4 regions of the Salmonella sp. FC25216 genome follow, and region 2 is predicted to be linked to each of the others. Evidence: predicted binding sites of a transcription regulator. Region 2 holds the regulator's gene; each other region holds the start of a gene.
What was found. The regulator Fur, encoded in region 2, represses iron uptake genes when iron is present. The targets are predictions, from matches to a motif close to ATAATAATGAGAACNACTATCAA.

Region 1: the regulator Fur is predicted to act here: its motif matches at 4,838-4,860, upstream of sodA (superoxide dismutase [Mn]).
Region 3: the regulator Fur is predicted to act here: its motif matches at 4,530-4,552, upstream of feoA (ferrous iron transporter A).
Region 4: the regulator Fur is predicted to act here: its motif matches at 3,530-3,552, upstream of sufA (Fe-S cluster assembly scaffold SufA).

What each region holds. Positions count from the first base shown of each region.
Region 1 covers NZ_JBDGON010000013.1:55,839-63,175, reverse strand. Annotated here, with positions in the region: gene fieF (CDF family cation-efflux transporter FieF) at 1-445, opposite strand, end outside; gene cpxP (cell-envelope stress modulator CpxP) at 593-1,093, opposite strand; gene cpxR (envelope stress response regulator transcription factor CpxR) at 1,244-1,942, shown strand; gene cpxA (envelope stress sensor histidine kinase CpxA) at 1,939-3,312, shown strand; gene yiiM (6-hydroxyaminopurine reductase) at 3,404-4,075, opposite strand; gene sodA (superoxide dismutase [Mn]) at 4,145-4,765, opposite strand; gene rhaT (L-rhamnose/proton symporter RhaT) at 5,052-6,086, shown strand; gene rhaR (HTH-type transcriptional activator RhaR) at 6,083-6,931, opposite strand; gene rhaS (HTH-type transcriptional activator RhaS) at 7,085-7,337, opposite strand, start outside.
Region 2 covers NZ_JBDGON010000014.1:19,844-27,180, reverse strand. Annotated here, with positions in the region: gene tcuA (FAD-dependent tricarballylate dehydrogenase TcuA) at 1-658, opposite strand, end outside; gene tcuR (tricarballylate utilization LysR family transcriptional regulator TcuR) at 756-1,682, opposite strand; gene fur (ferric iron uptake transcriptional regulator) at 1,799-2,251, opposite strand; partial or broken gene AC3G3F_RS21090 (fur leader peptide) at 2,244-2,329, opposite strand; gene fldA (flavodoxin FldA) at 2,533-3,063, opposite strand; gene ybfE (LexA regulated protein) at 3,214-3,507, opposite strand; gene ybfF (esterase) at 3,641-4,411, opposite strand; gene seqA (replication initiation negative regulator SeqA) at 4,596-5,138, shown strand; gene pgm (phosphoglucomutase (alpha-D-glucose-1,6-bisphosphate-dependent)) at 5,163-6,803, shown strand; gene AC3G3F_RS21060 (pyridoxamine 5'-phosphate oxidase family protein) at 6,933-7,337, opposite strand, start outside.
Region 3 covers NZ_JBDGON010000004.1:330,870-338,206, reverse strand. Annotated here, with positions in the region: gene envZ (two-component system sensor histidine kinase EnvZ) at 1-384, opposite strand, end outside; gene ompR (osmolarity response regulator transcription factor OmpR) at 381-1,100, opposite strand; gene greB (transcription elongation factor GreB) at 1,326-1,799, shown strand; gene AC3G3F_RS10750 (Tex family protein) at 1,898-4,228, shown strand; gene feoA (ferrous iron transporter A) at 4,665-4,892, shown strand; gene feoB (Fe(2+) transporter permease subunit FeoB) at 4,911-7,229, shown strand; gene feoC ([Fe-S]-dependent transcriptional repressor FeoC) at 7,242-7,337, shown strand, end outside.
Region 4 covers NZ_JBDGON010000008.1:127,535-134,871, forward strand. Annotated here, with positions in the region: gene sufD (Fe-S cluster assembly protein SufD) at 1-888, opposite strand, end outside; gene sufC (Fe-S cluster assembly ATPase SufC) at 863-1,609, opposite strand; gene sufB (Fe-S cluster assembly protein SufB) at 1,626-3,113, opposite strand; gene sufA (Fe-S cluster assembly scaffold SufA) at 3,122-3,490, opposite strand; gene AC3G3F_RS17200 (L-cystine transporter) at 3,917-5,263, shown strand; gene AC3G3F_RS17205 (YdiH family protein) at 5,551-5,739, opposite strand; gene menI (1,4-dihydroxy-2-naphthoyl-CoA hydrolase) at 5,838-6,248, opposite strand; gene ydiJ (D-2-hydroxyglutarate dehydrogenase YdiJ) at 6,245-7,337, opposite strand, start outside.

The DNA of each region.
Region 1 (7,337 bases), on a different contig from region 2:
CTCGTACCGCCTGACTTTGGGTCTTGCGTACCACCCAGCGCTGAAACGTGACCAGTATAATAGTGCATATCAGAGCGATGACGGTAACGCCAATCCCCACGCCGGGGGCGTTCATTGGCGTCGGCTTAATCAGGTTCTGGATACTGGTCAAAAATAGAAACAGCGCCGAACCGGAAATAAACATACTTTGCGCCAGCGCCGCCAGCGACTCCGCTTTACCATGACCAAACGTGTGTTCATCATCTGCTGGTTGCAGCGAATAACGCACGACCAATAAGTTCGTCAATGACGCGGCAATATCCACCAACGAATCCACCAACGCCGCCAGAATACTCACCGAGCCCGTATACCACCACGCAAAAATTTTGATCAAAAGTAACGCTGATGCCATCGCCGTTGCCGCGATAGCCGCCCGGCTGACCAGCCGTCCATAGGTTTGATTCATAAATACTCCCGCTATCTTCTGCCGGTAGTATAACGGATGGTTTAAAACAGTAAGCTAATAACAGAATGACAAATTGGGGATAAAAAAAACCCCCACATCATGTGGGGGAAGACAGGGATGGTGTCTATGGCAAGGAAAACAGGGTTGTTACTGGGAACGTGAGTTGCTACTACTCAATAATTTCAACGATGAACTTTTTTGCCATTGCGCCACGTCGCGCAGTTGCTCCATTCGTTGCTGATGCTTTTCATTCAAAACCGCTTGCTGCTCCGGCGTTAACAGGCGATACATCTGGTTACGCACGCGGGCCATTTCGACCTGGCGGGCAACCTGCTCTTGCGCCATTTTTTCTGCCTGAGCGCGCACAGCGCTTTCATCAAATTTTTCTGCGGTGACAAGCCGATGCATTGTCTCCATTTCGCTAACATTAACAGGAGGCTGTTCGTGCCTTGCCCGCTGCATAAGATCTCGCATCTGTTGACGCTGATGTTCGGTTAAACTTATGCCGTCAAACATATGATTTTGCGTGCTACGCTGCGTGGCCCCGTCACCGGGGTGCCAGTTATCGCTTGTAACAACTTCAGCTGCGTGGCTTAAGAAACTGAATGCCAGCGTTGAGGCCATAACAGCAGCGGTAACTTTGCGCATCGCTTGCTCCCAAAATCTTTTCTGTCGCGATTCAACGAGAGACAGTTTACGATTCGGGCTGCAAACATGCGTCAGGGGGTGTAAAACAACGTAAAGTCATGGATTAGCGACGCCTGATGACGTAATTTCTGCCTCGGAGGTATGTAAACAATGAATAAAATCCTGTTAGTTGATGATGACCGAGAGCTGACTTCCCTGTTAAAAGAGCTCCTCGAAATGGAAGGTTTTAATGTTCTGGTGGCCCACGACGGCGAGCAGGCGCTTGAGCTTTTGGATGACAGCATCGATTTACTTTTGCTTGACGTCATGATGCCGAAGAAAAACGGTATCGATACGTTGAAGGCGCTTCGCCAGACACACCAGACGCCTGTCATTATGCTGACCGCGCGCGGCAGCGAGCTGGATCGCGTTCTCGGCCTTGAGCTGGGCGCGGACGACTATTTACCTAAGCCGTTTAACGACCGCGAACTGGTAGCGCGCATCAGGGCTATTTTGCGCCGCTCCCACTGGAGCGAACAGCAGCAGAGCAGCGACAATGGCTCGCCGACGCTGGAAGTCGATGCGCTAAGCCTTAATCCTGGCCGTCAGGAAGCCAGTTTCGATGGCCAAACGCTGGAACTGACCGGTACGGAATTCACCCTGCTCTATTTGCTGGCGCAACACCTCGGCCAGGTGGTTTCCCGTGAACATTTAAGTCAGGAAGTGCTGGGTAAGCGCCTGACACCGTTCGATCGTGCCATTGATATGCATATTTCTAACCTGCGCCGCAAACTGCCGGAACGCAAAGACGGTCATCCGTGGTTTAAAACATTGCGTGGTCGCGGCTATCTGATGGTTTCCGCTTCATGATAGGAAGTTTAACCGCGCGCATCTTCGCCATCTTCTGGTTGACGCTGGCGCTGGTGCTAATGCTGGTACTGATGTTGCCCAAGCTCGATTCACGCCAGATGACCGAGCTGATGGACAGCGAACAGCGCCAGGGATTGATGATAGAGCAACATGTAGAAGCTGAACTTGCGAACGATCCGCCCAACGACCTGATGTGGTGGCGTCGCCTGTTCCGCGCGATCGACAAGTGGGCACCGCCTGGACAGCGGTTATTACTGGTGACCTCTGAAGGACGCGTGATCGGCGCTGAACGCAGCGAAATGCAGATCATTCGTAACTTCATTGGTCAGGCGGATAACGCCGATCATCCGCAGAAGAAAAAATATGGCCGCGTAGAGATGGTCGGGCCATTCTCCGTTCGCGATGGAGAAGACAATTACCAGCTTTACCTGATTCGACCGGCCAGCAGTTCACAATCCGATTTTATTAATCTGCTGTTTGACCGCCCGCTCCTGTTGCTGATTGTCACGATGCTGGTCAGTTCGCCGCTCTTGCTATGGCTGGCGTGGAGTCTGGCAAAACCGGCGCGTAAGTTGAAAAACGCGGCTGATGAAGTGGCGCAAGGCAACCTGCGTCAGCACCCGGAGCTGGAGGCTGGTCCGCAGGAGTTCCTCGCCGCTGGCGCCAGTTTTAACCAGATGGTGACGGCGCTGGAACGGATGATGACCTCGCAGCAGCGTTTGCTGTCAGACATCTCCCACGAGCTGCGAACGCCCCTTACGCGCCTGCAACTGGGTACCGCGCTGCTGCGTCGTCGTAGCGGCGAAAGCAAAGAGCTGGAGCGTATTGAGACCGAAGCGCAACGTCTGGACAGCATGATCAACGACCTGCTGGTGATGTCGCGTAACCAACAGAAAAACGCGCTGGTCAGTGAAACGATGAAAGCTAATCAGCTATGGGGCGAAGTGCTGGATAACGCTGCCTTTGAAGCCGAACAGATGGGCAAGTCGTTAACGGTAAATTATCCGCCGGGGCCGTGGCCGCTCTATGGCAACCCGAACGCGCTGGAAAGCGCGCTGGAAAATATTGTCCGTAATGCGCTGCGCTATTCACACACGAAGATTGAAGTCGGCTTCTCGGTGGATAAAGACGGTATTACGATCACGGTCGATGACGACGGACCGGGCGTCAGCCCTGAAGACAGAGAGCAGATCTTCCGTCCCTTCTATCGCACCGATGAGGCGCGCGACCGTGAATCCGGCGGTACCGGCCTGGGTCTGGCGATTGTCGAAACCGCCATTCAACAGCATCGCGGCTGGGTGAAAGCGGATGACAGCCCGCTGGGGGGATTGCGGTTAGTGATCTGGCTGCCGCTATATAAACGTTCGTAATTAACGCTGTGGCGCCGGATGGCGGCGTAAGCGCCTTATCCGGCCTACGGAACTCGTAGGCCCGGTAAGCGCAACGCCACCGGGCATCACATCAGCCCTGCAAACGTCGTGACTGATTTTCAATCTTGCCGCTCAGGCGACGCTTTTGCATGGTTCGGGTCCAGCTTTTCGATAATCCCGCCGCCGACAGCAACCGGTGATACTGCTCATCGTCAAACGGCATATGCCAGGCAATGGCGATCGCCTCCTGCACGCTGACATCGCTCACGCGGGAAACCAGCGCCAGCGGCGCATCTGTCGCTACCTTGCCTGGCGCTATCACGCTGTAGAGCCAGCCGGTTTTACCCACGTTTTGCATCTGGCTTGCCATGTCGCTAATCGCAAAATGGTAATTGAGCTTAAAGCACGGCGAACGCGGCTGCGTTACCTGAATGAGCGCCTCTCCCCAGCGAAAAATGTCGCCGATATAAACATTTTGCTCGGTCAGACCGTCGGTGGAAAGGTTCTCGCCAAACGCCGGGGCGACAAACCGTTCCGCCAGTTCCGGAAACTCCTGCGCCCAGTAACGATAATGCTCGCGCGGATAATGGCACAGCGCGCGGTCGGGACCGCCGTGAATTTTTTTCTCCGCCTGCTCATCACCTTCCAGACCCAGCTCCGTCAGCATGAGTTCGCCATCGACCTGCACTTTCGCGATAGCGCTGGGGCGGCTTCCCGCGTAATCCTGAATTTTGCCTGTGAATACCTCAACCGGATAATGCATCGCGACTCCTTATGCAGATACAAAAAAAGCGAGTCATCAGACTCGCTTCTCACGGGCTTCAATGCAACTTTATTTTTTCGCAGCGAAGCGTGCAGCCGCTTCATCCCAGTTCACTACGTTCCAGAACTCTTTGATATAGTCCGGACGACGGTTCTGGAATTTCAGATAGTAAGCGTGTTCCCAGACGTCCAGACCCAGGATCGGGAAACCGGATGCGCCGGAAATGGCTTCGCCCATCAGCGGAGAGTCCTGGTTAGCGGTAGAAACAACAGCCAGTTTATCGCCTTTCAGCACCAGCCACGCCCAGCCGGAACCAAAACGGCTGGCGGCCGCTTTTTCAAACTCTTCTTTGAATTTCTCAACAGATCCGAAATCACGCTCGATCGCCGCTTTCAGATCGCCCTGCAGAGTGGTGCCTTTTTTCAGCCCCTTCCAGAACAGGCTGTGGTTAGCGTGACCGCCCGCGTTGTTGCGCAGTACGGTTTTTTTGTCCGCGGGTAGTTGATCCAGTTTGGTGATCAGCTCTTCAGCAGACAAGTTAGCGAATTCCGGCAGACTTTCCAGCGCCGCATTGGCGTTATTCACATAAGTCTGGTGGTGTTTGGTGTGGTGAATCTCCATCGTCTGCTTATCGAAATGCGGTTCCAGTGCATCATAAGCGTACGGCAGGGATGGCAGTGTATAACTCATATTCCTCTCCAGTATTGTCGAGCGGCCGGGTGTTAACGCCGCGTAAGCAGTTGGTTCATTATAGTTAATTAAATGATATTGAAAATGATTATCAATGCCGTACTTTTCGTAAGGATATAATTTTTCATAACATTGCCTAAGATGTGAGCCAAATCACCCACTTATCCTGATGATTGCCAGGAAGATCGGAACGACGGCAACTGGCGAAAGGTTAATCATCTGCGCACTTTTTACACTCGTCTCATCGCAGCAGTAACAAGACGTTAAAAACGACGAGGATTAAGTGATGAGTAACGCGATTACGATGGGTATTTTCTGGCATTTGATAGGTGCGGCCAGTGCAGCCTGCTTCTATGCCCCGTTCAAGCAAGTGAAACAGTGGTCATGGGAAACCATGTGGTCAGTGGGCGGCATTGTCTCCTGGCTTATTCTGCCGTGGACAATTAGCGCCCTCTTACTGCCCGATTTCTGGGCCTATTATGGACAATTTAACCTCTCCACCCTTTTACCGGTTTTTCTGTTCGGCGCCATGTGGGGCATCGGCAATATTAATTACGGTCTGACCATGCGTTATCTCGGGATGTCGATGGGTATCGGCATCGCTATCGGCATTACGCTTATCGTCGGCACGCTGATGACGCCTGTCATCAACGGTAACGTCGAGGTGTTAATCCATACCGAAGGGGGACGCATGACGCTACTTGGCGTTTTTGTCGCGCTGATCGGCGTCGGAATTGTGACGCGCGCCGGACAGTTAAAAGAACGCAAAATGGGCATTAAAGCAGAGGAGTTCAATCTGAAGAAAGGGCTTCTGCTGGCAGTAATGTGCGGTATTTTCTCGGCGGGGATGTCCTTTGCCATGAACGCGGCTAAACCGATGCATGAGGCCGCTGCCGCGCTTGGCGTTGACCCGCTCTATGCTGCGCTGCCGAGTTACGTAGTGATTATGGGCGGCGGCGCGCTGGTTAACCTCGGTTTCTGTTTTATCCGCCTGGCAAAAGTACAAAATCTGTCGATAAAAGCCGACTTCTCGCTGGCAAGGCCGTTGATTATCAGCAATATTCTGCTGTCCGCGCTTGGCGGTCTGATGTGGTATTTACAGTTCTTTTTCTATGCCTGGGGTCACGCGCGCATTCCGGCGCAATATGACTACATGAGCTGGATGCTGCACATGAGCTTCTATGTGCTGTGCGGGGGGCTGGTCGGTCTGGTGCTAAAAGAGTGGAAAAATGCTGGTCGCCGTCCCGTTGGCGTCTTAAGCCTCGGCTGCGTGGTAATTATTATCGCGGCGAATATTGTTGGTTTAGGCATGGCCAGCTAATCGCTTTGATTACTGAGATGACGCCACTGGCTCGGCGTCATCCCGGTTTCCCGCGTGAACACCACTGAAAAATAGTTACTATCTTCAAAACCGCACTGCATCGAAATCTCGCTAACCATCAGCGGGCTATGCTGAAGCAGATACTGCGCGTGGCAGATACGGACCTGGCGTAAGTATTGGTTAATCGTCATCCCGGTTTGGGCGCGAAACTGCTGCCGCAGCACCCGTTCGCTGCATTGTTCCTGCAGGCAAAACGCATCCAGCGCAAAGGGACGCTCAAGGCTATTAGCCAAAGCGGTAATTAATTTATCCAACAGGGTTTCTCTGGAGGTTGCCGGAAGATCGTCGGTCGCGTAGCGATGCCGTTTTAACGTCATCACCAGTTGACCAAACAGCAATTCCGCCATCTCATTCGCCAGCGGATCGCGTCCATTATTCTCATGTTCAAGCTGGTTAATGACCTGCCGCGCCTGATTCATTCCCATACTGCCCAGCCGCCAGTGAGGATGCCACTGCGCTCCCTGAAAGCCAGGAATCATCGCCTGCCAGTTTACATTGAGTTTCAAACGCTCCGGGCAGTAAATGATATTTTGCAGCACCAGATCGTTAACGGAGGTATAGGAGTGTTTGTCTTCAGCACGAATGTAAAACAGATCGCCGCGGGTAATTCTATATGGACGGTCATTAAGAACGTGTAGGCCGTTGCCCCGCCAGACCATCACCAGTTCACAAAACTCATGCGTATGTTCCGCAAAAACATCCTGTGGATAGCGATCGGCAACCGTAACGGCCTGCTGCTCATCAGTAAAAAAATCTTTTTTCAAAAGGATTAACTGATTTGCCACCGCAGCACCTCACGTTGAATGCTTGCCGGTTGGCGCTACGCTTATCCTGTCTACCGCTCGCCGCCGTAGGCCAGGTAAGGCGCAGCCGCCATCCGGCATTAAAGGGTATAATTATCAGCACATTGGCGACGAAAAACGTTGATAGGGTTTGCGTTACTGGAGTATCGCATCGCGTCCCTGACGGATATCCCGCGGCGACCAGTTAAATTCGCGGCGAAACAGAGTCGAAAAGTGGTTACTGTCGCCAAAACCGCAGCGATACGCGATTTCTGTCACGCTATGATCGCTATGGCGCAATAAATGCCGGGCTTTGATCAAACGCAGGCGATTAAGGTAACGTTGCGGCGTCAGCCCGGTATGCTGCTTAAGCTGACGATGCAGCGTACGTAGCGACAGCGAAAACTGT
Region 2 (7,337 bases):
GCAATACGCCCTGGTTAAAACGCGTGCCACGAATCAGAAAATTATCCGCGGGCCATTCGCCGCGCGCGTTTTCTCCCCAGGCCTTCCGCAGCCATTCACGATTTGATTCGAAACCGCCAGCCGCCAGTACGCAGGCTTTGGCAGTAATACGTTCGTTGCCCGCCAGCGCTGCTACGAATTCGCCGTCATGAAGTTCAAGCGCATGAACCGGCGTGTTATAACGAATCTGCACGCCCAGCCGTTCGGCGCTACGGTAATAGGCATTGACGAGCGCTTTCCCACCGCCCATAAAAAATGCATTAGTGCGCGCGACGTGGAGCGCCCCCGATAGCGGCGGTTGAAAGTTAACGCCATGTTTGCGCATCCAGTCGCGGCATTGCGAAGAGGTGCGAATGACCAACCGCGCCAGCGCTTCTTTGGTGTTGCCGTCGGTGACGCGCCACAGATCCTGCCAGAACTCCTCTTCAGGATAGCGTTCCACCAGCACATCCTGCGGCGCATCATGCATACAACGCAGGTTTCGTGTATGCTGAGAGTTTCCGCCGCGCCATTCCCGCGGGGCAGCCTCCAGCAGCAGAACCGATGCGCCCGCTTCCCGTGCGGTCAGGGCGGCGCATAATGCGGCATTGCCTCCGCCTATCACCAGTACATCAACCATCTTATGCTCCCGTACCATTTAACTATTTGTTAAATTTGTAATTAAAATGTATACGGATAAATAAGCGGCGCGCTATCAGGTAGCGCTAAACAGGGGTTTAGTAAGCGTAAAGGGTAGCACCTGGCCATTCGCCAGCGTCGACTAACTGACGCATGACTTTGGTGAGTACCACTCTGGCGGCAAGACCGGCGGGCGTCAGCTCATCATCCGACAGGCTGACTAAAAAGTTGGGGCGGCTGAGTATCGGATTATGGACGCCGATCACGCGTAGCGCGTCGTTATCCAGATGAGAAATCGCCGCGCCGGGCTGTAACGTGGCGCCAAGGCCGTCGCGCACGGCGCGCATCAACAACGCCAGGCCGTCAATTTCCGCAACGATATCAACGTTAAGCGCATGTTCCTGGCATACAGCGTCCAGCCTGCCGCGCAGTCCGTGTCCCTGGCTCGGCATAATGAGCGGAATGTCTGCCAGTTGTTCAGGCGTGATCGGGTTATCAGGAAGCGCCGCCAGCAGGGCATGGGAGCCAATCAGAAAAAGCTGTTCTTCAAGGATCGGTCTGGCGCTCCAGCGCAGGATTTTATCTTTTTGAAAGACAACGGCTAAATCAATCTGGCGGGTATTAATCATTCTTTCCAGATTACCGGACAAGCTTTCCACCACATGCAGTCGGACATCGGCATAGTTTTCCTGCATGGCATGGATAAAAGGTATACCCAGTATGGAGGCGGTACTGGGGGCCATTCCTACGCTCACATGACCGGAAAGACGTGCTTCTCTTGCGGCGAGAATCGCGTCGTCGGCATGACGCAGGGCGAGTTGTGCCTGTGAATAAAAGGCCAGCCCGGCGTTGGTCGGCGTTACGCCGCGCGAGGTGCGCTGCAACAGACGGATGGCAAGCTCGTTTTCCAGACGGGACATCTGCTGGCTTAAGGCTGAAACGCCAATATCAAGATCCTGCGCGGCGCTACCCATACTGCCGGTTTCAATAATACGCACGAAATAGCGTAACTGGCGAAGCTCCATTCCTGCTCTCCTGAGATGCGATAGCGGTTTTTTTACATTAAATCAACATCAAGCAGCAGGAAAGAGGAGGATATAAAAAAGCCAACCGGGCGGTTGGCTCTTCGAAAGATTTATACTTATTTGGTCGCGTCATCGTGCGCGTGCTCGTCTTCGCGGCAGTCGCCTTCAGCGCAGTGGCCGTAAAGATAGAGGCTGTGATTAGTTAAACGAATACCGTGTCTCGCCGCAATTTCACGCTGGCGCGCTTCAATAGAATCATCACTAAATTCAATCACTTTTCCACAGTCAAGGCAGATAAGATGATCGTGATGATGCTGTTGCGTCAGTTCAAAAACGGATTTACCGCCTTCAAAATTATGGCGGGTCACGATACCGGCATCGTCAAACTGGTTCAGCACACGGTACACGGTTGCCAGACCGATTTCTTCACCCATGTCGATCAGGCGTTTGTATAAATCTTCCGCACTGACGTGATGGTTATCTGGTTCCTGAAGAACTTCCAGAATTTTTAAACGAGGAAGCGTTACTTTCAGGCCAGCCTTCTTTAATGCGGTATTGTTGTCAGTCATGCGGAATCTGTCCTGTTGCTAAACGATTCACTTCATTAGAGAAGTGACAGAAATTGCACTCAAGATAATGCGTATCATTATAGGACTGCCATGCCGAAATGAAAACCGCAAGTCTCTCGCAGATGTTAATAAAACTGTGGTTTTGCCTGCAAATTCTGGCGCCACCTGATTACACCCGGACATTGTACAGGGATGGGTGTGAAAGTTACAAATTTGTAGCAATTATTTTGATTGGTCTTGTCTATTGATGCGGCGCAGACGTAATGCTGCGCCGCATAAGATTAGGCGTTGAGGATGTCGTCGAGGTGCAATTCAGCCGAAATTTGCTTGACCCATTTTTCAACACGCTCGGCGGTCAGTTCAGGCTGACGGTCTTCGTCAATCGCCAGGCCGACAAAATGATCGTCATCAGCCAGACCCTTAGAGGCTTCAAAATGATAGCCTGCGGTTGGCCAGTGACCCACAATCGTGGCGCCGCGCGGCTCAATAATGTCGCGAATAGTGCCCAGCGCATCACAGAAGTATTCCGCGTAGTCTTCCTGATCGCCACAGCCAAACAGCGCCACCAGCTTACCGTTAAAGTCAATCTCTTCGAGAGTCGGGAAGAAGTCATCCCAGTCACATTGTGCTTCGCCATAGTACCAGGTTGGGATGCCCAGCAGCAGAATGTCATACCCTTCCAGGTCTTCTTTACTGCTTTTTGCAATGTCATGCACATCGGCAACGTCTTTACCAAGCTGTTTTTGAATCATTTTTGCGATATTTTCGGTATTACCGGTGTCGCTGCCGAAAAAGATGCCAGTGATTGCCATGAGTAAAATAACCTCTTGAAACTTATTGAAATGGTGGTGGCGAATTGCCCACGGATAAGGGCAATCATAGCAGAACAGGCAGATATGCGGAAACAGCAATCACGCGGGACTGCACGCTCTGCTACACGAAATATGAAACAAAACTTGTTTTCAGACTAAACCCTGGCCGCGCAGCGCCATAAGCTGCTTCATTAACATTTCTTCAATGAGCTCGCTGCGGCTAATGTTGCGCGCTTCGGCCAGTTCATTCAGCGCGTCAACAGCTTGTGCGTTGAGTTTTAATTCGACACGCTTGAGGCCACGAACTTTGTCGCGTTTTAACTGGTTACGCTTATTGATGCGTAACTGTTCATCGCGCGAAAGCGGATTCGTTTTAGGTCGTCCCGGGCGACGCTCGTGCGCGAACAGATCTAATGTCGTACGGTCCGTTTGTTCTTTGGCCATGATTTTGGTGACTTCGGGGGAAACAATCAGCCAGGCTTATGCCCGGATGGATAGCGCGCCATCATACATCAGCGAGGAAGCGACGCCAACGCCCGCGCGCGTAATCGCGCACAGGCGATGAGTTTTTAATCAGTTAGCGCTTATCGTGCAGATAACGGCGGATGGCGCGCAGAACCGCCTCTGGTTTTTCGGCATGTACCCAGTGGCCCGCGCCGGCTATCACATGCGCGCGCGCCAAAGGGAATTGCGCCAGCAGCGCGTCGCGGTACGCTTCGGTCACGTACGGCGAGTTACCGCCTGGAATAAACAGCGCCGGATGTTCCCAGGCCGGAATGGTTTCCCAGCCGACGATATACGGATACTGCTCCCATAATACCGGAACATTAAAACGCCATTCGCCTTCAGCCCAGGATTTTAACAGAAACTGGATCACGCCTTCTTCGTTAAGATGCTGGCGCATAATACCTGCCGCCTGTTGGCGGGATGTAGCGTCGGATTCGCTTACGGCGTTAATGGCCGCGAAAATGCGATCGTGGCGGCGAACGTGATAATCCACGGGGGCGATATCAATCGCGACCAGACGATCGATGCGATCGGGCGCCAGCGCCGTCAGCGCCATTACCGCTTTTCCGCCCATGGAATGACCAATAAAAGTCGCTTTCTCGATCTGCTGCGCGTCAAGCGTATCCAGCAGATCCTGGGCCATTGCCGGATAATCCATGACCGGATCGCGCGGCGATAAACCATGATTGCGCATATCGACCTGAATAATGTCGTGATCGGTCACCAGATCGCGCGCCAGTACGCCGAGGTTGTCCAGGCTGCCAAACAGGCCATGAACGAGAACGATGGGGGAATTATTGTGCAGGTTTTGTGCAGATTGCGCTCGGATATTTAATTTCATGGCAAAGTTCTTTTTTTCGCTCTGTCGGGTTAGGGTATTATGTTGACCATTCTGCCACTGGGCTGCAACCTCTAAGGTTTACTCCGAGTTTTTTTGTCAGCCGGGCTTAACGCTATCCGCTGTTGGGATTTGTTCCTATAATCCCAATGACTTGTATTCAGCAAAGACATCGCACTGGATTAAGATGAAAACGATTGAAGTTGATGATGAACTCTATAGCTATATTGCCAGCCACACCAAGCATATCGGCGAGAGCGCATCCGACATTTTACGGCGTATGTTGAAGTTTTCCGCCTCTACACAGCCAACTGCTTCGGCACCGAAAGGGACGCCTGCGGCGCAACCCGTCGCAGAAGCGAAACCGGTCAATCCGGTAAAAGACAAAGTTCGCGCGATGCGTGAGTTGCTGCTGTCTGACGAATATGCCGAGCAGAAAAAAGCGGTCAATCGCTTTATGCTGATTCTGACTACACTCTATTCACTGGATCACCACGCGTTTGCGGAGGCGACGGAGTCGTTGCATGGCCGCACGCGCGTCTATTTTGCGGCGGATGAACAAACGCTGCTGAAAAATGGGAATCAAACTAAACCTAAGCACGTTCCCGGCACGCCGTATTGGGTGATCACCAACACCAACACCGGCCGTAAATGCAGCATGATCGAACATATCATGCAGTCAATGCAATTCCCGGCGGAATTGATTGAAAAGGTTTGCGGAACAATTTAATCCTTGCATTAGAAGGACCAGGCAATGGCAATCCACAACCGCGCAGGACAACCCGCGCAACAAAGTGATTTGATTAACGTCGCCCAACTGACGGCGCAGTATTATGTACTGAAACCGGAGGCAGGGAATGCAGAACATGCCGTGAAATTTGGCACCTCCGGCCATCGCGGCAGCGCAGGTCGTCACAGTTTCAACGAACCGCATATTCTGGCAATCGCCCAGGCGATTGCTGAGGAGCGGACGAAGAACGGCATTACCGGCCCCTGCTATGTGGGGAAAGACACCCATGCGCTCTCGGAACCGGCCTTCATTTCCGTGCTGGAAGTGCTGGCGGCAAACGGCGTAGACGTTATCGTGCAGGAAAATAATGGCTTCACGCCAACGCCTGCCGTGTCAAATGCTATCCTGGTCCATAACAAAAAAGGCGGCCCGCTGGCAGACGGTATTGTGATTACGCCGTCGCATAACCCGCCGGAAGATGGCGGTATTAAATATAATCCGCCTAACGGCGGCCCGGCGGATACCAACGTCACTAAAGTGGTAGAAGATCGCGCCAATGCGCTGCTGGCGGACGGTCTGCAAGGCGTTAAGCGCATCTCTCTGGATGCGGCAATGGCTTCGGGCCACGTTAAAGCGGTAGATCTGGTACAGCCATTTGTCGAAGGGCTGGCGGATATCGTTGATATGGCGGCGATTCAGAAAGCCGGTCTGACGTTGGGCGTTGATCCACTGGGCGGCTCCGGTATCGAATACTGGAAACGTATCGCTGAGCATTACAAACTTAACCTGACGTTAGTTAACGATCAGGTTGATCAAACTTTCCGCTTTATGCACCTTGATAAAGATGGCGCGATCCGCATGGATTGCTCCTCCGAATGCGCGATGGCGGGTCTGCTGGCGCTGCGTGACAAGTTTGACCTGGCCTTCGCCAACGACCCGGACTACGACCGTCATGGCATCGTGACGCCTGCGGGGCTGATGAACCCGAACCATTATCTGGCGGTCGCCATCAACTATCTGTTCCAGCATCGTCCGCAGTGGGGCAAAGACGTGGCCGTCGGTAAAACGCTGGTCTCTTCCGCGATGATTGACCGCGTGGTGAATGATTTGGGACGCAAGCTGGTGGAAGTGCCGGTAGGCTTCAAATGGTTTGTTGACGGTTTGTTCGACGGCAGCTTCGGTTTCGGCGGGGAAGAAAGCGCGGGCGCTTCGTTCCTGCGTTTCGACGGTACGCCGTGGTCTACCGATAAAGACGGTATCATTATGTGCCTGCTGGCGGCGGAAATCACCGCTGTTACCGGGAAAAACCCGCAAGAGCATTACAATGAACTGGCAGCGCGTTTTGGCGCGCCGAGCTATAACCGTCTGCAGGCGGCAGCGACATCGGCCCAGAAAGCGGCATTGTCTAAACTGTCTCCGGAAATGGTGAGCGCCAGCACGCTGGCAGGCGACCCGATCACCGCGCGTCTTACCGCAGCGCCGGGTAATGGCGCATCGATTGGCGGCCTGAAGGTAATGACCGACAACGGCTGGTTCGCCGCGCGTCCATCCGGTACGGAAGACGCTTACAAGATCTATTGCGAAAGCTTCCTGGGGGAAGAACACCGCAAGCAAATTGAGAAAGAAGCCGTTGAAATCGTTAGCGAAGTATTGAAAAACGCCTGATGGGTGATACTGAAGAAAAAGGAGCCGTAAGGCTCCTTTTTTGTATTAACGTCTATTTGCCTGATAGCGCTGTGCTTATCAGGCCTATAAATCGCCCCCAGGCCGGATAAAGCGCTTGTGATGTCTGGCTTATTCGCTCTGAGTCGCCAGATGTCGGCGGCAGGTGAGGGCGTCGCATTCAATACGCACCACGCAAACCGCTTTCATCATATCTTCCCGATAACTGAAGGTTTTTCCCGGATCGGTCTGGCGCATAATGACGTCCAGGCCGTAGCGCATCTCCTCGCGCGTTTGCAATATCGATGCCAGCCCGGTGGCGAAAACGCTGGTGTAGGCGTAGCTATAATCACAGGGGTCATCGGCGCGCAGTAATGCGTGGTCGCCGTCCATTTCAATGCATACTGCCGGGTTTTTGCGTAACAGACGCATCTTTTTCCCGGTGCGTGCGCCGTGAAAATAAAATATCCAGCGCCCGTTCTGATACTCATAGCCAAAATTTACGGGGACAACATACGGGCAGAGATTGTCGTTAAA
Region 3 (7,337 bases), on a different contig from region 2:
TTTGTTGACCTCAACGCGCACTTCCGTCGGGCCGCCAAGCTGCTGCGCCATCTGATGGCTTAAGAATTCGTAGTGTTGCGCCCAACGCAGCCCGGCCTCTTCGGCAGCTTCGTTGGTGTAGAGAGAGATCCCCAGTTCGCGATAGATTTCCCGGCGAAACGCAGGAGGCACGACTAACTGCGTACCGTCCTCCAGTTGCAGCTTATCGGTCATCAGCATGCGGACCTCGTAAGCCAGAACCTTATTAAACTGCTGGAGGCTCGGCAAAATCGCGAAGTTCAGCACCACCAGGTAGGTCGTCACCAGGCTGACGAACAGCAAGGTGACGATGAGCAACAGCGTGCGGGCAAATGAACTTCGCGGCGAGAAGCGCATTCGCCTCATGCTTTAGAGCCGTCCGGTACGAAGACGTAGCCCAGGCCCCATACGGTCTGAATATAACGCGGATGCGCCGGATCTTCTTCCACCATGCGGCGCAGACGGGAGATCTGGACATCGATGGAACGTTCCATCGCGGAATACTCGCGGCCACGGGCCAGATTCATCAGCTTATCGCGAGAGAGCGGCTCGCGCGGATGGCTGACTAACGCTTTCAGTACCGCAAACTCCCCGCTGGTCAGCGGCATCGGTTCATCTTCACGGAACATCTCGCGCGTACCGAGGTTCAGTTTAAACTTACCGAACGCGATAACGGCCTCTTCCTGCGACGGCGCGCCGGGCAGTTCGTTTGCCTGACGACGCAGCACGGCGCGGATACGCGCCAACAGCTCGCGCGGGTTAAACGGTTTAGGAATGTAGTCATCGGCACCGATTTCCAGCCCGACGATACGGTCAACCTCTTCACCCTTCGCCGTGACCATAATGATCGGCATTGGATTACTTTGACTACGCAGGCGACGACAAATCGACAGACCATCTTCACCTGGCAGCATTAAATCCAGTACCATGAGATGGAAAGATTCACGGGTCAGCAGACGATCCATCTGCTCGGCGTTAGCGACGCTTCGAACCTGGAAGCCCTGCTCGGTCAGATAACGTTCCAGTAGCGCCCGCAGACGCATATCGTCATCAACCACCAGAATCTTATAATTCTCTTGCATTGTCTGTACTCCCAAAGGTTCGCAACAAATGTAAGTGTGTATTCTTAAAAAAGCTCACGTGAGTCACCAGCGAATTCTGGTATGAATTTCAGGCTAAATTGTTACAAAGCATATTTAACAGCAGCTTAAATATACAATTAATCAGCAAACCCATTATTTATTCTGTCGGGACGATCACGTTATACCCCGTGTGCGCAATATCGACAGCAAAGGTAAATCAACGAGATGAAAACGCCCCTGATCACCCGCGAAGGGTACGAAACACTCAAACAAGAGCTCAATTATCTCTGGCGTGAAGAGCGCCCGGAGGTCACCAAAAAAGTGACCTGGGCTGCGAGTCTGGGCGACCGCAGCGAGAATGCCGACTATCAGTATAATAAAAAGCGCCTGCGTGAGATCGACAGACGTGTCAGATATCTGACCAAATGCATGGAAAATCTCAAAATCGTGGATTATTCCCCGCAGCAGGAGGGCAAAGTCTTCTTCGGCGCCTGGGTGGAAATCGAAAATGACGACGGCGATACGCTGAAGTTCCGCATTGTCGGTTACGATGAAATTTTTGGACGTAAGGATTACATCTCTATCGACTCGCCGATGGCGCGGGCACTACTGAAAAAAGAAGTGGGCGATCTGGCGGTGGTCAACACCCCTGTCGGCGAAGCAAACTGGTACGTCAATGCGATCGAATACGTCAAATAAGACAAGAAGAATCCTAAGCCCCCGCTGATGGCTGGCATTTTTGTCAGCCAATCCGTATAACTATCCCCTGATTTTTATCCTGAAGACGAAGCTAACCCATGATGAATGATTCTTTCTGCCGCATTATTGCGGGTGAAATCCAGGCACATGCCGGACAGGTTGAAGCTGCCGTTCGCCTGCTTGACGAAGGGAACACCGTGCCGTTTATCGCACGTTATCGTAAAGAAATCACCGGCGGTCTGGATGACACGCAGTTGCGTAACCTGGAAACACGTCTGGGCTATCTGCGTGAGCTGGAAGACAGGCGTCAGGCCATCCTCAAGTCCATTTCCGAACAAGGCAAACTGACCGATGAGCTGGCTGGCGCCATCAACGCTACGTTAAGTAAGACCGAGCTCGAAGATCTCTACCTGCCCTATAAACCTAAACGCCGCACCCGTGGACAAATCGCCATTGAAGCCGGCCTTGAGCCGCTGGCCGATCTGCTCTGGAACGAGCCGTCCCACGATCCTGATGTGGAAGCGGCAAAGTATATTGATGCCGACAAAGGCGTGGCGGACACGAAAGCCGCGCTCGATGGCGCACGCTACATTCTGATGGAGCGCTTTGCCGAAGACGCCGCATTGCTGGCGAAAGTGCGTGATTACCTGTGGAAGAACGCCCATCTGGTTGCCACCGTCGTGAGCGGCAAAGAGGAAGAAGGGGCAAAATTCCGCGACTATTTCGACCATCATGAGCCAATTGCCAACGTCCCGTCTCACCGTGCGTTAGCAATGTTCCGTGGTCGTAACGAAGGCATTCTGCAACTTTCGCTCAATGCCGACCCACAGTTTGATGAGCCGCCAAAAGAGAGCTACTGCGAACAAATCATCATGGACCATCTCGGCCTGCGTCTGAATAACGCCCCGGCGGATAGCTGGCGCAAGGGCGTAGTGAGCTGGACATGGCGCATCAAGGTCTTAATGCACCTCGAAACCGAACTGATGGGCACCGTGCGCGAACGTGCGGAAGACGAAGCGATTAACGTGTTTGCCCGTAACCTGCACGACCTGCTGATGGCGGCACCGGCTGGCCTGCGCGCCACAATGGGCCTTGATCCTGGCTTGCGTACCGGCGTAAAAGTCGCTGTCGTTGACGGCACCGGCAAGCTGGTGGCGACGGATACCATTTATCCGCATACCGGTCAGGCGGCCAAAGCGGCTACCGTTATCGCCGCGCTGTGCGAAAAATACCACGTCGAACTGGTAGCGATTGGCAACGGTACGGCATCGCGCGAAACCGAACGCTTCTATCTCGACGTGCAGAAACAATTCCCGAACGTGACGGCGCAGAAAGTGATCGTCAGCGAAGCGGGGGCGTCCGTTTATTCCGCTTCTGAGCTGGCGGCGCAGGAGTTTCCGGATCTGGATGTTTCTCTGCGCGGCGCGGTGTCCATTGCCCGCCGTCTACAGGACCCGCTGGCTGAACTGGTGAAAATCGACCCGAAATCGATCGGCGTCGGCCAATATCAGCACGATGTCAGCCAGACCCAGTTGGCCCGTAAACTGGATGCGGTGGTAGAAGACTGCGTAAACGCCGTCGGCGTCGATTTGAATACCGCCTCCGTGCCGCTGCTGACCCGCGTCGCGGGCTTAACGCGTATGATGGCGCAGAACATCGTCGCCTGGCGCGATGAGAACGGTCAGTTTCAGAATCGCCAGCAACTGTTGAAGGTGAGCCGTCTGGGGCCGAAAGCGTTTGAGCAGTGCGCGGGCTTCCTGCGTATTAACCACGGTGATAACCCGCTGGATGCGTCTACCGTCCACCCGGAAGCCTATCCGGTTGTCGAACGAATTCTGGCGGCGACGCAGCAAGCGCTAAAAGATCTCATGGGCAACAGCAACGAATTGCGTCACCTCAAGGCCGCCGATTTTACCGACGATAAATTCGGCGTGCCGACCGTGAGCGATATCATCAAAGAGCTGGAAAAACCAGGCCGTGACCCGCGCCCTGAATTTAAAACCGCGCAGTTCGCCGATGGCGTCGAAACCATGAATGACCTGTTGCCGGGTATGATTCTGGAAGGGGCGGTCACTAACGTCACCAACTTCGGCGCGTTTGTCGATATCGGCGTCCATCAGGATGGTCTGGTTCACATCTCTTCCCTGTCGACTAAATTCGTCGACGATCCACACACCGTGGTGAAAGCCGGCGACATCGTGAAGGTGAAAGTGCTGGAAGTGGATCTGCAACGTAAGCGTATTGCGCTGACGATGCGTCTGGACGAACAGCCCGGCGAAACCACTGCTCGCCGTAGCGGCGGTGCCGATCGCGCTCAGGGAAACCGCCCGGCAACAAAAGCGGTGAAACCGCGCGGTCGGGACGCCCAGCCAGCCGGTAACAGCGCCATGATGGATGCGCTGGCAGCCGCACTGGGGAAAAAACGCTAATCGGGTAATACGCAGGCCGGATGATCTCTTATCCGGCCTGCGATTTTGCAATACGTCCAACCCTTTCTTTTTTAATTAACAATTAAATCTTACCCATTAGAATCTGTTAATTAATTCTCTTCTGCTATCCGTACTATTAATTATCACTCTATTAACAGATGAAACCTTAATTAAACATTAAAAATAGTGGATATTTGCACAACAGGGGGATTTGCAAAAAGACAAATAAATGTTGAGCCATATCAACATTGGCGCAAATTATCGCTTATTTGTACATTCCGTCACATTTTAACCGTTGAAGATAGAAACCATTCTCATTATCATTGTGTTGTTGATTATTTACTCTTTCCTTCGTTGGCTAAATATCGGGTCTCCTGCCGCCCCCCTGAGCGCCGCATGAGGTATACATCCAGTTAGCAAGAAACAAGTAGGTCGTATGCAATTCACTCCTGACACTGCGTGGAAAATCACCGGCTTTGCGCGTGAAATCAGCCCGGCGTATCGTCAAAAACTGCTTTCGCTCGGCATGTTGCCCGGCTCTTCATTTAATGTCGTCCGCGTCGCGCCCTTAGGCGATCCGATCCATATCGAAACACGACGCGTGAGTCTGGTATTACGTAAAAAGGATTTGGCGTTAATAGAAGTGGAAGCGGTTTCCTGTTAATACAGTGAGTCTATAAAAATGAAAAAATTAACCATTGGTTTAATTGGTAATCCTAATTCCGGCAAGACCACCTTATTTAACCAACTCACCGGCGCGCGTCAGCGCGTAGGGAACTGGGCGGGCGTCACCGTCGAGCGTAAAGAGGGTCAGTTTTCGACAACTGACCACCAGGTCACGCTGGTAGATTTACCCGGCACCTATTCGCTGACGACCATCTCGTCGCAAACCTCTCTCGACGAACAGATCGCCTGCCACTACATCCTGAGCGGCGATGCCGACCTGTTGATAAACGTTGTGGACGCCTCCAATCTGGAGCGTAACCTCTATTTGACGCTGCAACTGCTGGAGCTGGGTATCCCCTGTATTGTCGCGCTCAACATGCTGGATATTGCCGAAAAACAGCAGGTTCGTATTGATGTCGACGCTCTGTCCACGCGTCTGGGTTGCCCTGTCGTACCGCTGGTATCGACTCGCGGTCGCGGTATCGAGGCGCTGAAACTGGCCATTGACCGTCACAACGCTAACGACAATGTCGAACTGGTGCATTATGCCCAGCCGCTGCTGCGCGAGGCGGGTTTCCTGGCCGACGCGATGGCCCAGGAGATGCCTTTACAACAGCGCCGCTGGCTGGGTCTGCAAATGCTGGAGGGCGATATCTACAGCCAGGCTTACGCAGGCGAAGCGGCGCAAAACCTGGACACCTCCCTTGCCCGTCTGAAGGACGAAATGGACGACCCGGCGCTGCATATCGCCGACGCCCGTTACCAGTGTATCGCCGCTATTTGCGACGTGGTAAGCAATACCCTGACAGCCGAACCCAGCCGTTTCACCACCGCAGTTGATAAAATTATCCTGAACCGTTTCCTCGGCTTACCGATTTTTCTGTTCGTGATGTACCTGATGTTCTTGCTCGCCATTAACATCGGCGGCGCGTTGCAACCCCTGTTTGATGCCGGTTCCGTCGCTATCTTTATTCATGGCATTCAGTGGATTGGCTACACTCTGCACTTCCCGGATTGGTTAACCATCTTCCTGGCGCAAGGTCTTGGCGGCGGGATCAATACCGTCCTGCCGCTGGTACCGCAGATCGGGATGATGTACCTGTTTCTCTCCTTCCTTGAAGACTCCGGCTATATGGCGCGCGCGGCCTTCGTCATGGATCGCCTGATGCAGGCGCTGGGGCTGCCGGGTAAATCCTTCGTGCCGCTGATTGTCGGCTTCGGCTGTAATGTACCTTCCGTTATGGGCGCCCGCACGCTTGACGCTCCGCGCGAACGCCTGATGACCATCATGATGGCGCCGTTTATGTCCTGCGGCGCGCGTCTGGCGATTTTCGCCGTCTTTGCCGCCGCCTTCTTCGGGCAAAACGGCGCGCTGGCGGTCTTCTCGTTGTACGTGCTGGGTATTGTTATGGCGGTATTAACCGGCCTGATGCTGAAACATACCATTATGCGCGGCGAAGCCTCTCCGTTTGTGATGGAGCTGCCGGTTTACCACGTACCGCATATCAAGAGCCTTATTATCCAGACCTGGCAACGCCTGAAAGGTTTTGTACTGCGCGCCGGTAAAGTCATTATCATCGTTAGTATTTTCCTGAGCGCGTTTAACAGCTTCTCACTGAGCGGCAAAATCGTCGATAACATTAATGACTCAGCCCTCGCCTCTGTAAGCCGGGTGATCACGCCAGTCTTTAAACCGATCGGCGTCCATGAGGATAACTGGCAGGCGACCGTGGGTCTGTTTACGGGCGCCATGGCGAAAGAAGTTGTCGTCGGTACGCTGAACACGCTCTACACCGCCGAAAATATTCAGGACGAAGCGTTTAACCCTGCCGACTTTCATCTCGGCGATGAACTGCTGGGCGCGGTTGACGATACCTGGCAAAGCCTGAAAGACACCTTTAGCCTGAGCGTACTGGCCAACCCGATCGAAGCAAGTAAAGGCGACGGCGAAATGGCGACCGGAGCGATGGGCGTAATGGATCAAAAATTCGGCAGCGCCGCGGCGGCGTACAGTTACCTGATTTTCGTCCTGCTTTACGTACCGTGTATCTCGGTGATGGGCGCTATCGCCCGCGAGTCCAGCCGCGGCTGGATGAGCTTCTCAATCCTGTGGGGACTGAATATCGCCTATTCGCTCGCCACGCTGTTCTATCAGGTTACCAGCTTCAGTCAACACCCTACATACAGCCTGATCTGTATTCTGGCGGTGATCGTCTTTAACGTTGTGGTGTTAAGCCTGTTGCGCCGCGCCCGCAGCCGTGTGGACATTGAACTACTGGCAACCCGCAAAAACGTCAGTTCCTGTTGTTCGGGCACTGCGGGCAATTGTCACTAAGGGATGTAAAAAATGGCTTCATTGATACAGGTTCGCGATCTACTGGCGCTACGGGGTCGCATGGAGGTAACGCAGATCAGCCATACGCTGCACGCCCCGCAGCCAATG
Region 4 (7,337 bases), on a different contig from region 2:
GTTACAGTAGCCTTTGTTATGTTCCAGCCATGTCCGCGTATCGCAGACTTCATTTTTTACCGGCATCGCCAGGCTATTAAGTCGAAGCGTCGCGTTTTCGCCATTCAGTTGTGTGCTGGTGTGGTGACGTAGTACTGCGGCGCCCAGCAGAAAACTGTGGCTAAACGCCGAGGCGTCTGTCGCCAGCAGAAGATCGTTATGCGCAAAGTGATAGCTGGACGCATTTTCAAACGCCAGTTTGATATGGCGCAGTTGCGCATTCCCTGCAACCTTCATCGTCAGACGCGCGCCGGTAAAATGTTTTGCCTCTGTAAGGCTGACATAATGCTCAATAACCGTCGCCTCCGCGCCCTCCGCCAGCGCCAGATGGTGGCGATAATGCGCAGTGTTTAGCTCGTCGCCAGCCACGCCCTGGGTGATATGCATTAACAGTAGCGGTCTGGTCGGACGCTGATTTTGCCGTACCTGTATATACGTAACACATTGCGCCAGGCTTTCCGTCAGATGCAGAAAAACCTCGGGCTGTACCGGCGCGGCAAGCGTCTGGCGCTCATCCATGACGCTAACGTCAAATCCGCTGTTTTGCGTGCTATCACTGAGCTCTGGCATAAACCGCCCGTCGACAAACACCAGCCGCACGGCATCGATTTGCAACGCCAACGCATCACGCTGTACGGCGCTGATAGTCGCAAACTGCTGGATAAACTGGCTATGAGTTAAGCCCTCCAGCGGTGTGTATTTCCAGTCTTCATGTTTACGCGTTGGCAATCCCAGACGCAACATCTGTTGTAAATGTTGTCTTGCCTGCTCAGTTCGACTTTCTCCTTTCTCTTCAAAGAGATGCTGCCATTGTTGTAGCGCTTTACTGCTGTTCGGTAAGCCAGCCATAACCCTGCTCCTCCAGTTGTTTGACCAGAGTAAAATCGCCGGATCGGACAATTCGCCCCTGATAGAGGACATGGACGTAATCGGGCTTGATGTAGTCCAGTATGCGCTGATAGTGGGTCACGATAATAAAAGCGCGTTTATCGTCGCGTAGCGCGTTGACGCCTTCCGCCACAATTTTCAACGCATCGATGTCCAGTCCGGAGTCAGACTCATCAAGGATGCACAGTTCCGGCTCCAGCACCGCCATTTGCAAAATATCATTGCGCTTTTTCTCCCCGCCGGAAAAACCGACGTTTACCGAACGGGTCAGTAAATCTTCCGGCATTTTCAGCAATGCGATCTTTTCTTCCATCAGATCCTGAAAATCAAAGCGATCCAACGACGCCTGCCCTCGGTAGGCGCGCACGGCATTCAGCGCGGTTTGCAGGAAAAACTGGTTACTGACGCCGGGGATTTCTACCGGGTACTGGAAGGCCATAAAAATCCCTTCGCCCGCCCGTTCTTCCGGCGACAGTTCAAGCAGATCTTTACCTTTGAACGTAACCGAGCCGCCAGTGACCTCATAATCTTCACGTCCCGCCAGAGTAGCGGAGAGCGTGCTTTTTCCGGAACCGTTCGGCCCCATAATGGCGTGAACTTCGCCGGGGCGAATCTCCAGATTCAGGCCACGCAAAATTGCTTTTTCTTCCACACTGACCTGTAACTCTTTGATGCTTAACATGGGTTTTCCTTAATCATTAACCGACGCTGTGCTCAAGACTAATCGCCAGCAGTTTTTGCGCTTCAACGGCAAACTCCAGCGGCAGTTCCGAGAAAACGTCTTTACAGAAACCGTTGACGATCATCGAAATAGCGTCTTCTTCGCTGATGCCGCGTTGCAGGCAATAGAAAAGCTGATCTTCACCGATGCGTGATGTTGTCGCCTCGTGCTCTAGCTGCGCGCTGTTATTACGGCATTCAACATACGGGAACGTATGCGCGCCGCAGTCCGCGCCAATCAACATGGAGTCGCATTGTGTGAAATTTCGGGCGTTGGTCGCCGTCGGCATAATTTTTACCAGCCCACGGTAGCTGTTCTGGCTGTGCCCGGCGGAAATGCCTTTTGAGATAATGGTCGAGCGCGTGTTTTTACCGATATGGATCATTTTGGTGCCGGTGTCAGCCTGCTGATGTCCGCTGGTCAGCGCCACGGAATAGAACTCGCCGATAGAATTATCACCGCGCAGAATACAGCTCGGGTATTTCCAGGTAATCGCCGAACCGGTTTCCGACTGAGTCCAGGACATCTTGCTGTTTTCCCCTTCGCACAACGCACGCTTGGTCACAAAGTTCAGAATGCCGCCCGTGTTGTTGTCGCCCGGGAACCAGTTTTGTACGGTGGAGTATTTTACTTCAGCGTCTTTATGGATGATGACTTCCACTACCGCGGCGTGGAGTTGATAACTGTCGCGTACGGGCGCGGAGCATCCTTCGATATAACTCACATAGCTGCCTTCATCTGCCACCAGAATCGTGCGCTCAAACTGACCGGTTTTCTCGGCGTTAATGCGAAAATAAGTGGATAGCTCCATTGGGCAACGCACGCCTTTGGGAACATAGATAAACGTCCCATCGGAAGCGACCGCCGCATTCAGCGCGGCAAAAAAGTTATCGTTCCCCGGAACGACGGTGCCAAGATATTTCCTGACCAGGTCAGGGTGATCGTGTATCGCTTCACCAAAAGAACAGAAAATAATGCCCTGCTCCGCCAGTTTTTCACGGTATGTGGTCGCCACGGAGACAGAGTCAAAAATCGCATCTACGGCGACCTCTTTCCCTTCGCGAACGGGAACGCCAAGCTGCTCGAAGGCGTCTTCAACCTCTTTACTCAGAAAAGTATTCGCGCCTGTTTGCTGTACGGCTCCCGGCTGGGAAACGCAGCTATCGTCGCAGTTTCCGCATGATGGCGCAGAGTAATAGCTGTAGTCCTGATAGTTCAGTTTATCGTAGTGCGCCTTCAGCCAGTGCGGTTCATCCATTTCCAGCCAGGCTCTATAGGCATTGAGACGAAATTCCAGCATCCACTCAGGTTCGTTACGCTTTGCGGAAATCGCACGCACCACCTCTTCGCTGATGCCTTTTGCCAGTTCATCAGTGGGTAATTGCGTGAAAAATCCTTCTTTGTAATTAAGGCGTCCGCCTGTCCAGATGCCGACCTCTTCCGTTGCTTCAGTATTACGAGACATAGTACCGCCTATACCCCAAAACTTTCGCCGCAGCCGCATTCATTCTGGGCTTTGGGGTTATGAAATTTAAATAACTGGTTCAGCCCTTCCTGTACGTAATCCACTTCTGTTCCGTCAATAAAAGGCATCGCCTGTAACGGCGCGAAGAGCTTTGCACCTTCGACTTCAAAAACCAGATCGTCTTTATCCGGTTCCCGAACGGTATCCAGAACATAGCCGAATCCGGCACATCCCGTCTGTTTTACGCTTAACCGCACGCCCAACATGCCCGGCTGCTTTGCCGCCAGTTCACGTATGTGCGTCGCCGCCGCTGGCGTTAACGTCAGCCCTTGCCAGGGGAAGTCCTCCGGGTTAAACGTTCCTGAATGCAATTCCATAGGGTTACCTCGCGTTCTTAATCACCAGGATATAACAGCATGTTAGTGATAATGATTATCACTTCAACCCCTTAACCACAGGGGCTTTCCGACAAACGGTCAGATTGAGCGCCTTTTATTAAGCATAGACCCTGTCCGCCAGGCCATAAGACAGACAAAAATTCATTTAATATGTTGATATTTAATGAGTTAAAAGATATTGACCGTTCTGACAGGTCAAAAACGAAAAGATGTATAGAAAATGACTATTTAATTAATAGGCTGTCGACGTTGTTGGGCTGCGAGGTCAGAACCCCATTTTTTGTATGGATACCTGGCGTTCCACTCTTTATAATCCGCAACGGTTCTATAACTCAGTTTGGGCTATAGGTTTATGTTAACTCTTTCCGGCATTTCAGGTGCTGAATGAGGCAAGAGGCTTAAAATATGGTTGTCACGCTCGCGTATATCGCACTTTTTTTGGTTTTCTCGTGGGTCATCTTCAGAATTAATCAAAAAAGCGACTCCCTGTCGAAAAGCGTTTTTATCGCTATCTTTTTAGGGGCTGTTATTGGTTTATCCCTGCATTTTATTTCAGCAAATCACACTAAAACTATTATCGAATGGTACAGCATCGTCGGCAATGGTTACGTCAACCTGTTAAAACTGGTCGCTATACCGCTAATTTTTATTTCTATTATTTCTGCCATCAATAAACTGGAAAATAGCGCCGGCATCGGAAAAATGTCGCTGACGATCGTCGGGTGCATGTTATGCCTGGTGATGATTGCCGGTTTTATCGGATTACTGACCGCTCATATACTGGGACTTGACGCCAGCGCTTTTGTGCACATGCCGTCAACATTGACCACCGAAGAAGTCAACAAAACTGCCGCCGTGTCGATTCCCCAGTTGATAACATCGCTGATCCCGACGAATATTTTTCTTGATCTTACGGGGGCCAGAAGTGTTTCCGTTATCGGAATCGTTATCTTCACGCTAATAGCGGGGATCGCCCTGTTAAAAGTCAAAAAAGAGGCGCCGCAAGAAGGTCAGAAATTAAGCGCAGGCATTAACGCTATTCAGATCTGGGTGATGAAGATGGTACGTATCGTTATTGCATTAACGCCCTATGGCGTCATGGCATTAATGACTACCGTATTTTCATCATACCGCCTTGAACAATTCGCCAGCTTACTTGGTTTTATCGGCGCCTGTTATATTGCGATTTTAATGATGTTTATCGTGCACGCCATTTTGCTGGTCCTCAGCGGTAATAATCCAGCACGTTATTTCAGAATGGTCTGGCCTGTCTTAACCTTTGCGTTTGTTTCCCGCAGCAGCGCAGCCTCTATTCCGCTGGCCATTTCCGCTCAGGAAAAATTTGGCGTACAAAGCACCATTGCCAATATTTCCGCTTCGTTTGGCTCCAGTATGGGACAAAATGGCTGTGCCGGGATTTATCCGGCTATTATGGTGGCGATGATTGCGCCCACCATCGGAATTGATCCGCTCTCGCTGCATTTTCTGGTCGCGATGTTGCCCGCTATTGCGCTGGGGTCCATTGGCGTAGCCGGCGTCGGCGGCGGCGGTACGTTCGCGGCGCTGATTGTCCTGTCGACGTTGAATTTTCCCGTTGCGCTGGTCGGTATTTTTATTGCCATCGAACCTATCGTTGATATGGCCCGCACGGCACTGAACGTTAACGGATCGATGATGTCAGGTGTGCTGGCTAACCGTATTTTGAACAATAACACGGCTGACGACATGCCAGCGGTTATTGATAGACCTTAGTTTTTTGCGCGCCCGGGAAAAGAAAAACCCTTAAGTCTGTTCAATACAGGCTTAAGGGTTCCGGCCCCATCCGGCGCTTATCTCCGGCACTCTTAATGGCTTAGCTCTTGAAGGGGCATAAGAATAATCTCATAAAGAGAGCACGCCTTTTTAGCACAAATGGCGATCTGTGTTTTTTTAAACAAAATCAAGGGGATTGCATATTACCAGATGAAATTGTCTGGTGAGATTGCCTGGCAACATAGCCGGATGGCGGCGAACGCCTTATCCGGCCTACACAGACTTTATTAATGCACGCCCAACCGCCAGGCGAAATAGATCTCTTCTTTCAGTTCGGTTGCAGAGAGGGTGAGGAGATCGGCAAACTCTAACTCCAGCTGTTTTAAACGTTTCAGATACTGCGCGGGAGAAAGTTCGGTTTTATCACGGCGTAAGAATTCAATCGCCAGTTGGGTTGGGTCTAAATCAGTAGACATATCATCCTCGCTTATGTGTAAACGTGCACAGTATATCACCTTTTTCTGCGCATATTTTGACCAAAAGCAATATGCATCACACTTTTACGGTGACAACGTCACACAATCGCTGTAGTAAGACGCGAAGAACAGCACAGACGTCCCTGTTCATCAAAGATGTCTATCTGCCAGACCTGATGGCGAGCCCCGATATGCAACGCTTTACAGACGCCCCGCACGCGCCCCTGACGTGCCGACCGTACATGGTTGGCATTCACCTCCAGACCCACCACCTTTTGCTCCCCCTGCGTACACAGATAGCCTGCGACCGAACCGATACTTTCCGCCAGTACCACAGACGCTCCGCCATGCAGCAAGCCGAACGGTTGTTTGGTGCGATGATCGACGGGCATTGTCGCTTCCAGCGTATCATCCCCAATATGCTCAAAGTGGATATCAAGCAGGCCAACCATATTCCCTTCCCCCATCGCATTTAGCGCATCGAGGGTCACTTCGCGTTTCCAGATCATCCCATAATCTCCAGTAATGCCTGCAACGGGTGACGCACGCCCGTACCTTCAATGCGTTTGACCTGGCTTCGGCAGGAATAACCGGTTGCCAGGCAACGGTTTCGCGGTAGACGTTGCATCGCCTGATGCCAGGATAGCTCATAAATTCCCAGCGAATTTTGATGATTGGTTACTTCATGTCCATAAGTACCCGCCATACCGCAACAGCCTACGCTGACATTTTCCAGCTTCGCGCCAAAATGGGCGAAGATGGCGGCCCACTGCGCAGGCGCGCCGGGTAAAGCCGTGACTTCCGTACAATGGCCAAAAAAGTACCACGGTTCGCCGCTCACCTTGACGGACAGTCTTGCATTTATTTCCTGCGCCAACCATTCATTCACCAGCAACACATGAAAATCGCCGCGCTGTTCGCCCAGCGCCAGTTTGTATTCGTCGCGATAACATAGCACCAGCGCCGGATCGACGCCCACCATCGGCATCCCCAACGCGGCGATCCGATTAAGAAATTCAGAGGTTTTTTTCGCCGTTTTCGCAAAGCGATTAAGAAAACCTTTAATATGCTGCGCCTTACCATTCGGCGAGAACGGCAACAATACCGGTCTCCTGCCCAGTTTTTCCGCCAGGCGGATAAAATCCGCCACGACCCGAGCATCGTAGTAGCTGGTAAACGGGTCCTGAACCACCAGTACCGTTTTCGCTTTTTGCTCAGCGCTCATGCGCTCCAGTTGTTCAAGCGTCATATTGGCGGACGGATGGCCCACCAGTTGCTGTTGCAACGAGGGGGCGGAAAGCAGCGGTAAGTCCACCATACCGATATGTTTTTTCGCCAGATTACGAACCATCGGTTGGTTAATAAAAAAGTTAAAGGTCTTTGGCGCACGCGCCATCAGCGGCGCATAGGTCTCGACCGTCGCCACCAGATGATCGCGAACCGGACGCAGATAACGCGTATGGTAAAGCTGTAAGAAACGTGAACGAAACTCCGGAACATCGATTTTAATCGGACACTGGGTCGAGCAGGCTTTACACGCCAGACAGCCGGACATGGCCTCTTTAACTTCATGGGAAAAGTCATACTCGCCTTTGCGT